Linked DNA regions of Maricaulis maris MCS10. The main gene of each other region encodes a partner of the protein of the gene in region 2 in a complex. Links are inferred from orthologs where the notes say so. Each region holds a gene or a part of one and is shown on either strand. Other genes may lie near its edges.

Region 1 (4,064 bases), 1.9 Mb from region 2 along the record:
CGCGCGCCGCTGGAACCGGGGCGCTGGATGAGCTCGCTGCCCTGGCATGTCGCGGGATTTCTTGGCTATACGAGCCTGCACGTGCTCGGCATGGTCCTGATCCGCGAAGGCGTATGGGCCTTTGGCTATGGCGGCGATTACGAGTTTTTCCATGACTCGCCCTGGCGTGAGATCGTCTATGAGGCCCGCAAGGATATCGGCACCTATGCCGGCTATCAGATCATCATGGCGGTCTCGCTCGCCTTGCAGATGCGCCAGCTGGAAGTCGATGTCGCCCGGGCCGAGGCGCGGCAGAGCCACCGGCTGACTCTCAAATGCGGTGGCCGGACCCTGCGGATCGCCGCGGACGAGTTCCGCGCCGCGCAGGCCGCCGGAAACTATGTCGAAATCGGCCTTGCCAGCGGCAGGCACCTCGCCAGGTCCACGCTCACCGAGCTGGAAAAACAACTGGGGGAGGCCGGAGTCGATGCGGTCAGGGTGCATCGATCCTGGTTGGTCAACCGGGGTGCCATTCGCGAGATTGCGCCAACCGGCGAAGGTGACGTCACGATCACGCTCGATACCGGGACACAGATACCCGGCAGTCGCCGCTACCGGGCCAGGCTGGACACCGACTGAGCGCGCAGGCCGAAACGGTTCAGACCTGCCATGATCGCGAAGAGCGTCGCGAAGACGAGCGTTATGACAATGACATCCCAAGGCCAGGCGGGGCCCTCTCCGCCCCAACCTGCCAAGACTGTGATTGTTGCGACAACGATCAGGATAGCCGCCGACGCCAGGCAGGCCACGCCAAGCCCCCGACCGCGAAAAACCTGGCAGGCCGCGCCGCCCAGACCGACCAACGGGACTGCGAGATAGAGCATATTGGCGTCATTGCCGGCATCTCCGATGATACCAACCGCGCCATTGATCCAGAACAGAAGCAGGTTGACGACCAATAGTCCCGCCCCGGCGAGCCGGCTCGCCCAATGCGCGCTTCCCCGGAAAACCAGGGCAAGGCCGATCCCCAGAACAGCCAGCATCGCCGCCGCTATCGCGAAATCAAAAATATCCCAATTCACGATTCATCCAGTCCTGTCGAATGATGGGCACCGGGCGTGCAGCCCCAAAAGAAAAACCCCGCCAGCTTGCGCCAGCGGGGTTCCTTGATCAATCGATCGGTCAGAAAATCGCTTACTCAGCGTCTTCCTGTTCCTTCTTGATCTCTTCGCCGGTTTCCTGGTCGATGATTTTCATCGACAGGCGAACCTTGCCGCGATCATCGAAGCCCAAGAGCTTGACGTAGACTTCCTGGCCTTCCTTGACCACGTCAGACGGGTGGTTCACGCGCTCAGCCTTGAGCTGGGACACGTGGACGAGACCGTCCTTGGGACCGAAGAAGTTCACGAAGGCACCAAAGTCCATGACCTTGACGACCTTGCCCTTGTAGATCTGGCCTTCTTCCGGCTCGGCCGTGAGACCGTGGATCCAGTCGAGAGCTGCCTTGATCGATGCGCCGTCCGAGGACGAGACCTTGATCACGCCGTCGTCATTGACGTCGACCTTGGCACCGGTGGTTTCGACGATCTCGCGGATCACCTTGCCGCCCGAACCGATCACGTCGCGGATCTTGTCGGTCGGAATGGTGATGGTTTCGATGCGAGGCGCGAATTCACCCAGCTCGGTCCGGGCTTCACCCAGAGCCTTGCCCATCTCTTCGAGGATGTGCAGACGACCACCGCTGGCCTGGGCCAGGGCTGTCTTCATGATTTCCTCGTCGATACCCGCGATCTTGATGTCCATCTGCAGCGAGGTGACGCCTTCGGTGGTACCAGCCACCTTGAAGTCCATATCGCCGAGATGATCCTCATCACCCAGGATGTCGGAGAGAACAGCAATGCCCTCCGGATCCTTGATCAGGCCCATGGCGATGCCAGAGACCGGACGGGTGATCGGCACGCCGGCGTCCATCATGGACAGCGAAGCGCCACAGACCGTGGCCATCGAGGACGAGCCGTTTGACTCGGTGATCTCGGAGACCAGGCGGATCGTGTACGGGAAGTCTTCCTTGGTCGGCAGGACGGCTTTCACCGCACGCCAGGCCAGCTTGCCGTGTCCGATTTCCCGGCGACCCGGAGCAAGACGGAAAGACGTCTCACCAACCGAGTAGGGCGGGAAATTGTAGTGCAGCATGAAGCGTTCTTTGTAGGTACCCGTCAGGGCATCGATGAATTGCTCATCTTCGCCCGTGCCCAGGGTCGCAACGACCAGGGCCTGGGTTTCCCCACGCGTGAACAGGGCCGAACCGTGCGTCCGCGGCAGGATGCCGGCTTCAGACACGATAGAGCGGACCTGATCGAGGGAACGACCGTCGATACGCTTGCCGGTCTTGATGATGCCACCGCGAACGATGGAGCTCTCGACCGCTTTCATGACGTCCTTGAGGGTCGTCATGTCGATGCCGTCCGGACGCTCTTCGGTCTGGAGCAGGGCTTCCACAGCCTTGTCTTTCGCCGCACCGACCGCCTTGTAGCGCTCGGTCTTGTCGACGATCGTGTAGGCGGCGGCCAGATCGTCACCGATCAGGTCGCGAACCTTGGCTTCCTCGGCCGAGTGATCCGCCGGAGCGTAATCCCACGGTTCCTTGGCAGCGCGTTCGGCCAGCTTGATGATCATGTCGATCACCGGCTGGAAGGCCTTGTGGCCGGCCATGACAGCGCCGAGCATGACTTCTTCGGACAGCTCCTTGGCTTCCGATTCCACCATCATCACCGCGTCCTGCGTACCGGCGACGACGAGATCAAGCTCGCTGTCATCCATCTCGTCGCAAGGCGGGTTGATGACATATTCGCCGTCCTTGTAACCGACACGGGCCGCGCCGATCGGACCCATGAAGGGCAGACCGGACAGGACCAGGGCCGCTGAGGCGCCGATCATGCCGACAATGTCGGGATCATTTTCAAGGTCGTGCGACAGGACCGTCAGCATCACCTGGACTTCGTTCTTGAAGCCCTTGACGAACAGCGGACGGATCGGACGGTCGATGAGGCGCGAGGTGAGCGTCTCCTTGTCCGTCGGCCGGCCTTCACGTTTGAAGAAGCCGCCGGGGATCTTGCCCGCCGCGAAGTATTTTTCCTGGTAATTGACCGTCAGCGGGAAGAAATCGACTCCCGGCTTGGCCTGTTTGACGCCAACTGCTGTGGCGAGGACGGTGGTCTCACCGTAGGACACCATGACGGCGCCGTCGGCTTGACGGGCAACCCGCCCGGTTTCGATGGTGAGTGGGCGACCCGCCCACTCAATCGTTTCTTTCTGGATATCGAACATATCGTCTTTCGTACGGATGGCGTCGCGGATCAGCGGCGCAGACCCAGTTTCTCGATGATGGCCTGGTAACGGGCCACGTCCTTGTTCTTGACGTAGTCGAGAAGCCGGCGGCGCTGGGAGACCATCTTAAGAAGGCCGCGACGCGAGTGGTTGTCCTTCTTGTGGGTCTTGAAGTGCTCGGTAAGGTTGGCAATCCGGGTGGTCAGGATGGCCACTTGCACTTCCGGCGATCCCGTGTCGGTTTTGCCACGGGCATGTTCAGCGATCAGCGCGGATTTGCGCTCTTGCGTAATCGACATCGGGTTCTCCTAAACTCGTTATGTCGACTCCCTGAATTGTCAGGGAGTGAGGTTGAAAACACGCGAGGGCTGGAACTTTCCGGCCCTTGCGTCGCCGAGCGCCACTGCCACACCATCGCAAAGGGCCAAAGCGGTAAAAGTGCAGTCCTTGCCCGCGATCTCGCGGGGTCGGCGCTGCGCCTTCAGCTCTTGCGCTTGACGCGGGAGCAGGACGATCGAGCGTCCTAGCTTCAACTGGAAGGATTCCTCTTCGGTTATGGCCAGCGCCGGGATGTCGTCCAGCGCGGTCTGAACCGGGAGCAGAGCTTCCGAAGCGGCGCCCTTATGAGCCATTTCTTCCAGTTCGTCCAGCCTTGTGGATTCCGCCTCGACGAATCCGCCAACACGAATCCGGCGAAGCGCGGCGACATGTCCTTCCGTCCCCAGCGCATGGGCAATGTCGCGGGCCATGGATCGAAC
Region 2 (4,352 bases):
AGGGCCGCAAGGACGCCCAGGCCGAGGCTGACATACATCGGCGCCTGGGCAGCCGCGATGCCGTCATTGACGCGCGCCAGGTGGGCGCCGGCTATGTGTCCGGTTTCATGGGCAATCACGCCCTTCAGCTGGTTCGGCGTGCCCGATTCCAGGATGATTCCGGTGTGAAGAAAAATGTTCTGGCCGCCGGTCACGAAGGCGTTCAGGGACGGGTCCGCGACGATATACATGTCGACATCGGCCGGCTGCAGACCCGCGGCGACGAGAATGGGGTCAGCATAATCGCGCAGCATATGCTCGATTTCGGTGTCCCGGATCAAGGACTGGCCGAAAGCCGGTGTGTATGTGGCCACAGCGAAAACGCAGGCTGCGGCGACGGTTTTCAGGATCGACATCCTGCCTCCACTGATCGGCCCCCGCTCGGTCCATCATAGCGACGTCACCCCAAGACGCCAGCCAATGCTACCAAGATGGGTTGCCCGGCGATGCCGGGCAACCCTGATCCTGGTCAGTTTCCGAACAATCCGGTCCGGTTCCACCAACCGCGGCGCTTCGGCTTGCCATCATCTTCGGCAGCCTCGTCCGTCTTGTCGGCTTGGGTATCACGTGGCTCGGCCCCGGATTCCGTCGGGTCCGCCTGCGGGGCCGGCGCGGATGCTTCAGCCGCCGGCTCGTCCGTTGCGACAGGCTCTTCAACCTTCTTGCGTCGGGTACGACGCTTCGGCTTGGGAGTCTCTTCAGCCTTGGCCGGTTCTGCGGCCGGGCTGTCCGCTTCGGTCGCTGCTGCTTCGGTATCGGCAGCCTCAGGGGCCGGATCTGCAGCCTTTTTGCGCGGGCGGCGGGTCCGTTTCTTCGGCGCGTCCTCTGCCACAGCGTCGGCCGGGCCCGCATCTGCGGCTGGCTCGGTGCTGGTTTCCGCATCGGACGAAGCCGCAGCCTCGTCATTTGTCGCTGCCTTTGTCGAACGCCGACGCGGCGCGCGTTTGCGCTTGGGGGCTTGCTCAGCCGCGTCCGCAGACGGTTCGGCTTCGGCCGACGCTTCGGTCGCTGAGCTGTCCGGATTGGCGGTGTCGGAAGCCGGCGCATCTGAGGCTGGCGCGTCGGCTGACGCTTCGCCGGCTACGGCTTCCTCGCCATTGGTCTCGCCTTCGGTCCGGCGACGACCACGGCCACCACGCCGGCCGCGACGGCGGCGACGACGGGGTTGGTCATCATCGTCCTCACCCGACCCATCACGACGGCTTTCTGCCTTGTCGGCATTGTCGCCCTCATCGCTGTCCTCGGCCTCGACATTGACCACTTCCATGGCGGCCGTGGTGTCATCGGAAGACGGCTTGCGACGGCGGCGACGACGGCGACGGCGCCCACCCGAGGCTTCGCGGCCTTCCTGTTCGTCGTCAGTGTCCGAGTCGTCCTCTTCCGGAACGTCCGGGATCTCGATCTCCTCGATCGATTCGACCGACAGCGGGGCCATGACAAGCTCTTCGCCCGGTTCGCGGTTTTCCAGCGCTTCGATCGAGAATTCCGGTGCCAGGATCGTGTCGTCCGCCGTGACGGCGATACTCATCGAAAAGCGTTGCTCGATCATCAGGAGGTGATCGCGCTTGTCGTTCAACAGATAGATCGCGACGGCGGTTGGCACCGAAATGCGAATCCGCTTGGCGCGGCCGCGTGTGCCTTCCTTTTCCAAGCCACGCAGGGCAACCAGTGCACTCGATTCAGTCGAACGCAGATGGCCGCTGCCCTTACAGGTCGGGCAGGTCGTCGTGGAGCCTTCGAGCAGGCTGGACCGGCGGCGTTGGCGGGAAATTTCCATCAGCCCGAATTGCGAGATCCGACCCACTTGCAGGCGGGCCCGGTCACGCTTGAGCATGTCCTTCATCTTCTTCTCGACGGCACGATTATTCTTGTTCTCGTCCATGTCGATGAAGTCGATGACGATCAGACCGGCCAGGTCACGCAGGCGCATCTGGCGCGCAGCTTCCGCTGCGGCTTCCAGATTCGTTTTCAGCGCGGTGGCTTCAATATTCCGCTCGCGCGTCGATTTGCCGGAGTTCACGTCGATCGAGACCAGGGCCTCGGTCGGATTGATCACCAGATAGCCGCCGGATTTGAGCGGGGCGACATCAGAATAAATCGCCTCGAGCTGGGCCTCACATTGATGGCGCAGATAGAGCGGGACGGCTTCCTTGTAGTGCTGAACCTTCTTGGCATGGCTCGGCATCAGCATCTTCATGAAGGCTTTCGCCTCCTTGTAGGCCTCTTCGCCTTCCACCAGGACCGAGTCGATTTCCTTGTCATACAGGTCACGGATGACGCGTTTGACCAGATTGCCTTCTTCATAGATCAGCGACGGTGCCACCGAACTCAGCGTCAGCTCGCGGATATTCGTCCACAGGCGCAGCAGGTAGTCGGCATCCCGCTTGATCTCGGTCTTGGTGCGCGAGGCACCCGCCGTGCGGATGATCAAGCCGACGCCCTTGGGCAGTTCGAGCTCGGATACAACAGATTTCAGACGCTTGCGGTCAGAGGCATTGGAAATCTTGCGGGAAATGCCACCGCCGCGAGGCGTGTTCGGCATCAGCACGCAATAGCGACCGGCCAGCGACAGATAGGTCGTCAGGGCTGCGCCCTTGTTGCCGCGCTCTTCCTTGGCCACCTGGACCAGCAGGATCTGGCGCCGTTTGATGACTTCCTGGATCTTGTATTTGCGGAACATCTGGCGACGGCGGCGGGCAGCCTGCTGGTCGCTGATGTCGTCGTCTTCGCTGTCATCGCCAATGGTTTCAGGTGCCTCGGCCTCACCTTCGCCGTCCGCATCCTCGGAGGCATTGTCGGCAGACCGCACCGATTCGGACTTGGTCTCTTCGACCTCGTCGTCCTCGTCGTCAGCCGCAGAGGCTTCTTCCTCGGCGAGGGCCTGACGGTCCTCGAAGGGGATTTGATAATAGTCCGGGTGGATTTCATTGAAGGCCAGGAAGCCGTGACGATTGCCACCATATTCCACGAAGGCCGCCTGCAGCGACGGCTCGACCCGCGTTACTTTCGCGAGATAGATGTTGCCGCGGATGGGGCGGCGAGCGGCCGCTTCAAAATCAAAATCCTCAACCTTCGAACCGTCGAGTACGACGACGCGGGTCTCCTCGGGATGACCTGCGTCGATCAGCATTTTCTTGGACATTAAAGTCGTCTCCTGCGCCCGCGCACATTCGCCTGTTTCCTGCCGGAAGGCGGGACAGGGCGGAGAGTGACGGCGGGGGCGAGATGGACGGGGTGCGGCCTGTTTTCAGTGCTCTGGGCATCAGGCGCTCCCCCGCGCATCGGCAGTTACCATTAGCGTCCCGCTCCGATAAGGGAGGACGCGGCGGTCGGGGCCCCGGAAAATTCTTCGGTCGGACCGGGGCGACGATTAGCGTGTTGGCAGATGCGTATTGCTTTGCCGCTTCGCGCCTCGCAGACGCACTCGACCGGCAAATCCGGTGGTGCGACGCCAAGGCCTTGGCAACATGCAACATTCGAATGCGGAAGAAAAGGCTTTCGCGCGGTCGGCGAAAACAACGGGAAATTTCTGCCGGGCATCAACCAAACGTCAAGTTCCATGCGCTAGCGTTACGCAAAAGCCGTGGACAGAACCGCGGCATGTGCGATGGTGTAGTGATGCGGGTTCAACAGTTATTTTTGGCTTTGTCAGCCGGTCTGGCGCTATGTGGCGCCGGCCTTGCGGACCAGGAAGTTCGGGACGTCCGCTTTGGTGTGGAGGTCGCGACAACCCGTGTGGTCATCGAGATGTCCGAGGCGACCGAGTTTCGCGCCTTTACTCTTGATGGCTTGTCCGACCGTCTCGTCGTCGATCTGCCGCAGGCGCGGTGGTCGGTCGCGAGTCTCGTTTCGGGCGAGGGCGTCGGTCATGGTCTGGTTGATGCTTTTCGCTTTTTCGACAACTCGATGACGAGTTCCCGCGTCGTGTTTGAACTCGAACATCCCGCTGTCATCGTCAATCAGTTCGCACTCGACCCGGCAACACCCGGTGGCAATCATCGCCTCGTGATCGATGTCGAGCGAACCAGCGCAGACAGTTTCCAGACGGCCTCCGGATTCAACCACACCCGCGCCGACTCACTCGATTCGCTGATCGCAGAGCGTGTCGAGGCGGTGTATGTGCCGCCGCAGCGTGATCGCCGTGTGATCGTGATCGACCCTGGCCATGGCGGCCGCGACCCGGGCTCCATCGGCCGCAGTGGAACGCATGAAAGCCAGGTCAATCTTGAAGCCGCGCGCGAGCTGCGCCGGCAGTTGGAAGCGACCGGCCGGTATGAAGTCCTTATGACCCGGGATCGCGATATCTACCCGTC
Region 3 (4,073 bases), 140 kb from region 2 along the record:
CCCTTGCCCTCCACCGTGCCGGTGAATTCGAGGATGAGATCATTGCCGCTGACCCATTCCTGACGATAGTCGAAGCCTTCGACCACCGTGATCACGCCCATCAGGATGTGCAGCAGGTAATGCTTGTCGGCTGACGGCTTCCACACCACCGGCGAATGCAGTTCGCAGCCTTCAGCGATGATCGAGGACAGACGCTCGGCATCGCGTTCACGCACGGCCTGGTGCCAATTGTCGAGGAAGTGTTTCACTTGCGGTGTCATGATCAGACCTCCACCAGCACGTCGGTATACAGCTCGGACGGATCCGGCTCCGGGCTGTCCTTGGCGAACTGGGCGGCCTCGTTGACGATGGCTTTCACATCCTTGTCGAGCGCCTTGAGCTCGTCTTCGGTTGCGTGGCCGCCTTCGACCAGACGCTTCTTGATCAGATCGATCGGGTCATGGTGCGAGCGGATGTCGTCGACTTCCTCGCGGGTGCGGTATTTGGCCGGATCGGACATGGAGTGGCCGCGATAGCGGTAGGTCTTCATTTCCAGGATATAGGGGCCATTGCCGCCGCGGGCGTGCTTGACGGCTTTTTCGGCCGCGCGCTTGACCGCTTCGACATCCATGCCGTCGACTTCTTCGCCGGGAATGCCGAAGGAGATGCCGCGCTTATGCAGCGCCGTTTCCGAAGAGGCGCGCTTGACCGAAGTGCCCATGGCGTACTGATTGTTCTCGATCACATAGATGACCGGCAGGTTCCACAGCTTGGCCATGTTGAAGCTCTCATAGACCTGGCCCTGATTGGCCGCGCCGTCGCCGAAATAGGCGACCGAGAGCTTGCCATTGCCCTTGTACCAGTCGGCAAAGCCAAGGCCCGTGCCGAGCGCCACCTGGGCGCCGACAATGCCGTGACCGCCATAGAATTGTTTCTCGCGGGAGAACATGTGCATGGAGCCGCCCTTGCCGCGCGAATAGCCGCCCTCGCGACCGGTCAGCTCGGCCATGACGCCCTTGGGGTCCATGCCGCAGGCCAGCATGTGAGCGTGGTCCCGATAGCCGGTGATCACCTGGTCGCCCTCTTCGAGCGCCGCCTGGATACCGGTGACGACCGCCTCCTGGCCGATATAGAGGTGACAGAAGCCGGCGATCAGGCCCATGCCATAGAGCTGGCCGGCCTTTTCCTCGAAGCGGCGCATCATCAGCATGTCGCGATAATACTGAAGCAGCTCGTCTTTTCCGGCTGTACCGGGAGCAACTGTGGTGGGCTTCTTGGCGGCCGACTTGGACGCGGCGGTCTTGCTGGTACGCTTGCTGGTCATTTATTCGCACGCGAAATATATTGTTCGCGCTCCCATCTGACGTCTATTGCCGCATAGCAGATGACGCACTGCACGGGCAAGCGCGAAGCGGTAATTCAAGCAAAGGGGGAATGCGCCAAAGGAGTGACGCCTGATCTCAGCGACGGTCTTCGGTATCGAGCTCGACGATGAATTCGCGCGGATGGGCGACGTTGAGTATGTCGCGGGCCCGCTCCTCGACATAGTCGAGATCAAGGCTGTCGGAACGCAAGCGGGCGGCTGTGACCTCGAGGGATTCACGCTCGGCAACGGCCAGGGCCAACTCGGCCTCGGCTTCGCTGATTTCGGTCTCGACCACGATCCAGTTCAACACACCCTGCTCGCCCGTCAGCGCGTGATAGCCGAAATAGGCTATCGCAACGGTCAGCAATGCTGTTGTGGAAAAGCGCTTGATCGCGTCCAAAACCCGTACACCCTCGTTGAGACCGGCGCTTTTGCACCGTGTTCTTCTGCAAGCGTGATTCAACACGATCACACTTTAGGAGTCGTGAATCCGGGATTCAGGTCTGGGTAAGGGATTGGGCCGGAATGAGGCTGGGTGGCCCCGTTTTGTCATCCCCGTGGGATGTCCGGCGAAGGCCGGACGCACGACGGGGATCTAACTGGTTGCAGGCACATAGGTCCCTGACTTTCGCCCCGCCTGCACGGGGCGTCCATCAGGGATGACAAAAAATTGAAACGTGCCGCTTAACCCTAGCTGGCCAGACCGGACGGTCCGGCGAACATGCCGGTTTCGCCCAGCAGGCTCTCGATTCGCAGCAGCTGGTTGTATTTGGCGGTGCGGTCGGAGCGGGCCAGCGAACCGGTCTTGATCTGTCCGCAATTGGTGGCAACGGCGAGGTCGGCGATGGTCGCGTCCTCGGTCTCGCCCGAGCGGTGGCTCATCACGGCGCCATAGCCCGAACGCAGGGCCATATCGACAGCGTCGAGGGTCTCCGACAGGGTGCCGATCTGGTTGACCTTGACGAGGATCGCGTTGGCGGCCCCGGTCTCGATACCCTTTGCCAGGCGTTCCGGATTGGTGACGAAGAGGTCGTCGCCGACCAGCTGGCAGCGACCATCCAGGCGCTGTGTCAGCGCACGCCAGCCATCCCAGTCATCCTCGGCCATACCGTCCTCGATCGAGACAATCGGGTATTTATTGACCAGCTTTTCCAGATATTGCGAGAAGCCCTCGGCATCATGGCTCTCATCGGCGCCTTCCAGAACGTACTGGCCGTCCTTGTAGAATTCCGTTGAAGCGACATCGAGCGCCAGGGCGACATCCTCGCCCGGCTTGTAGCCGGCCGCCTCGATGGCATCCATGATCACGTCGAGCGCCTGTTCGGCCGAGCGAAGATGCGGCGCGAAACCGCCCTCATCGCCGACATTGGTGTTCAGGCCATCGGCTTTCAGGCGCGATTTGAGGGCATGGAAGACCTCGGCACCGCAGCGCAGGGCTTCGGAGAAGCTGGGCAGGCCGACCGGCATGATCATGAATTCCTGGAAGTCGATCGGATTGTCGGCATGGGCGCCGCCATTGATGATATTCATCATCGGCGTCGGCAGGACGCGGGCATTCATGCCGCCAATATAGCGATAGAGCGGCAGGCCCTGCACGTCAGCCGCGGCATGGGCAGCCGCCAGCGACACGCCCAGCATCGCATTGGCGCCCAGGCGGGACTTGTTGGCGGTGCCATCCAGCTCGATCATCGCCTCGTCGATGCGACGCTGGTCTTCAGCGTCCATGCCGGCAATGGCTTCGAAAATCTCGCCCTCGACCAGATCGCAGGCTTTCAGGACACCCTTGCCGCCATAACGCTCACCGCCGTCACGCATCTCGACGGCCTCGTGGGCACCGGTCGAGGCACCCGACGGCACCGCGGCGCGACCGAAGGAGCCGTCTTCCAGCAAAACATCGACTTCGACCGTCGGATTACCGCGGCTGTCGAGGATTTCGCGAGCGATGATGTCGGTGATGGCGGTCATGGGACTCTCTTCAAGGTAAGGGCGCGTTGGGCGCTTCATAACCAAGGCTGGCCCATACGCAAGCCCGCCAGTGCGGGGAATCCGCCGTGTTACCGCGAACACCCGAAATAAGTGCGGTTAATGGCACGGTTGGCGCAAAAGCCCGGCCTAGAACAACCCTTCAACCTCACCCTCAGCATTGAGGTGAATATCCAGCGCTGCCGGCTTACGCGGCAGTCCGGGCATGGTCATGATCGCGCCGCAGACCGCCACCACGAAACCGGCGCCTGCCGAGAGACGGACTTCGCGCACGGGCAGTTCATGGCCTTCAGGCGCCCCGGTCAGGGCCGGATCGGCCGAGAAGGAATATTGCGTCTTGGCCATGCACACGGGCAGATGCCCATAACCCGCCTCCTGCCAGCGCTCCAGCTGCAGGCGGGCCGAACGTTCGAACACCACCGATCCGGCGCGGTAGATGGATTGGGCCACGGTCTCGATCTTGTCGACCAGGGGCATGTCGTCGGGATAGAGCGGCGCAAACCGGCTCGATCCGCCCTCCACAAGCTCGCTGACGGCCTCGGCCAGCTTTTGCGTGCCCTGCCCGCCCTCGGCCCAATGAGTCGCCAGGACGGCCTTCACGCCGCGCGCTTCGCAAAAGGCCTCAACCGCGGCGACCTCCGCCTCGCTGTCGGCGGTGAAATGATTGATCGCGACGACCACCGGCACGCCGAATTTGGCCAGGTTCTCGATATGACGACCGAGATTGGCGCAGCCGGCCTCGACA

The links.
Region 1: the proteins of MMAR10_RS06735 (region 2) and pnp are in contact, whole or in part, in a cryo-EM structure (PDB 9QH0), measured with the Escherichia coli proteins. The link is inferred for Maricaulis maris MCS10 from one-to-one orthologs.
Region 3: the proteins of MMAR10_RS06735 (region 2) and eno are in contact, whole or in part, in a solved structure (PDB 2FYM), measured with the Escherichia coli proteins. The link is inferred for Maricaulis maris MCS10 from one-to-one orthologs.

The regions. Positions count from the first base shown.
Region 1 is NC_008347.1:3,334,764-3,338,827, reverse strand. Bases 741-3,631 are described here. They hold pnp (polyribonucleotide nucleotidyltransferase), read right to left. Parts: upstream 3,307-3,631; coding sequence 1,174-3,306; downstream 741-1,173. Other genes in these bases: rpsO (30S ribosomal protein S15), read right to left, coding at 3,336-3,605; MMAR10_RS15700 (hypothetical protein), read right to left, coding at 741-1,061. Also shown: MMAR10_RS15705 (LytTR family DNA-binding domain-containing protein), read left to right, coding at 1-618; more of MMAR10_RS15700, read right to left, coding at 591-740; tRNA pseudouridine(55) synthase TruB, read right to left, coding at 3,645-4,064. UniProt on the Escherichia coli protein: Involved in mRNA degradation. Catalyzes the phosphorolysis of single-stranded polyribonucleotides processively in the 3'- to 5'-direction. Also involved, along with RNase II, in tRNA processing.
Region 2 is NC_008347.1:1,410,656-1,415,007, forward strand. The notes cover bases 309-3,487. They hold MMAR10_RS06735 (Rne/Rng family ribonuclease), read right to left. Parts: upstream 3,182-3,487; coding sequence 509-3,181; downstream 309-508. Other genes in these bases: MMAR10_RS06730 (M48 family metalloprotease), read right to left, coding at 309-395. In the rest of the region: more of MMAR10_RS06730, read right to left, coding at 1-308; MMAR10_RS06740 (N-acetylmuramoyl-L-alanine amidase), read left to right, coding at 3,679-4,352. UniProt on the Escherichia coli protein: Endoribonuclease that plays a central role in RNA processing and decay. Required for the maturation of 5S and 16S rRNAs and the majority of tRNAs. Also involved in the degradation of most mRNAs.
Region 3 is NC_008347.1:1,549,646-1,553,718, reverse strand. Bases 1,174-4,073 are described here. They hold eno (phosphopyruvate hydratase), read right to left. Parts: upstream 3,311-4,073; coding sequence 2,036-3,310; downstream 1,174-2,035. Other genes in these bases: MMAR10_RS07330 (formate--tetrahydrofolate ligase), read right to left, coding at 3,458-4,073; MMAR10_RS07340 (FtsB family cell division protein), read right to left, coding at 1,440-1,745; pdhA (pyruvate dehydrogenase (acetyl-transferring) E1 component subunit alpha), read right to left, coding at 1,174-1,303. Also shown: MMAR10_RS07350 (hypothetical protein), read right to left, coding at 1-260; more of pdhA, read right to left, coding at 263-1,173. UniProt on the Escherichia coli protein: Catalyzes the reversible conversion of 2-phosphoglycerate (2-PG) into phosphoenolpyruvate (PEP). It is essential for the degradation of carbohydrates via glycolysis.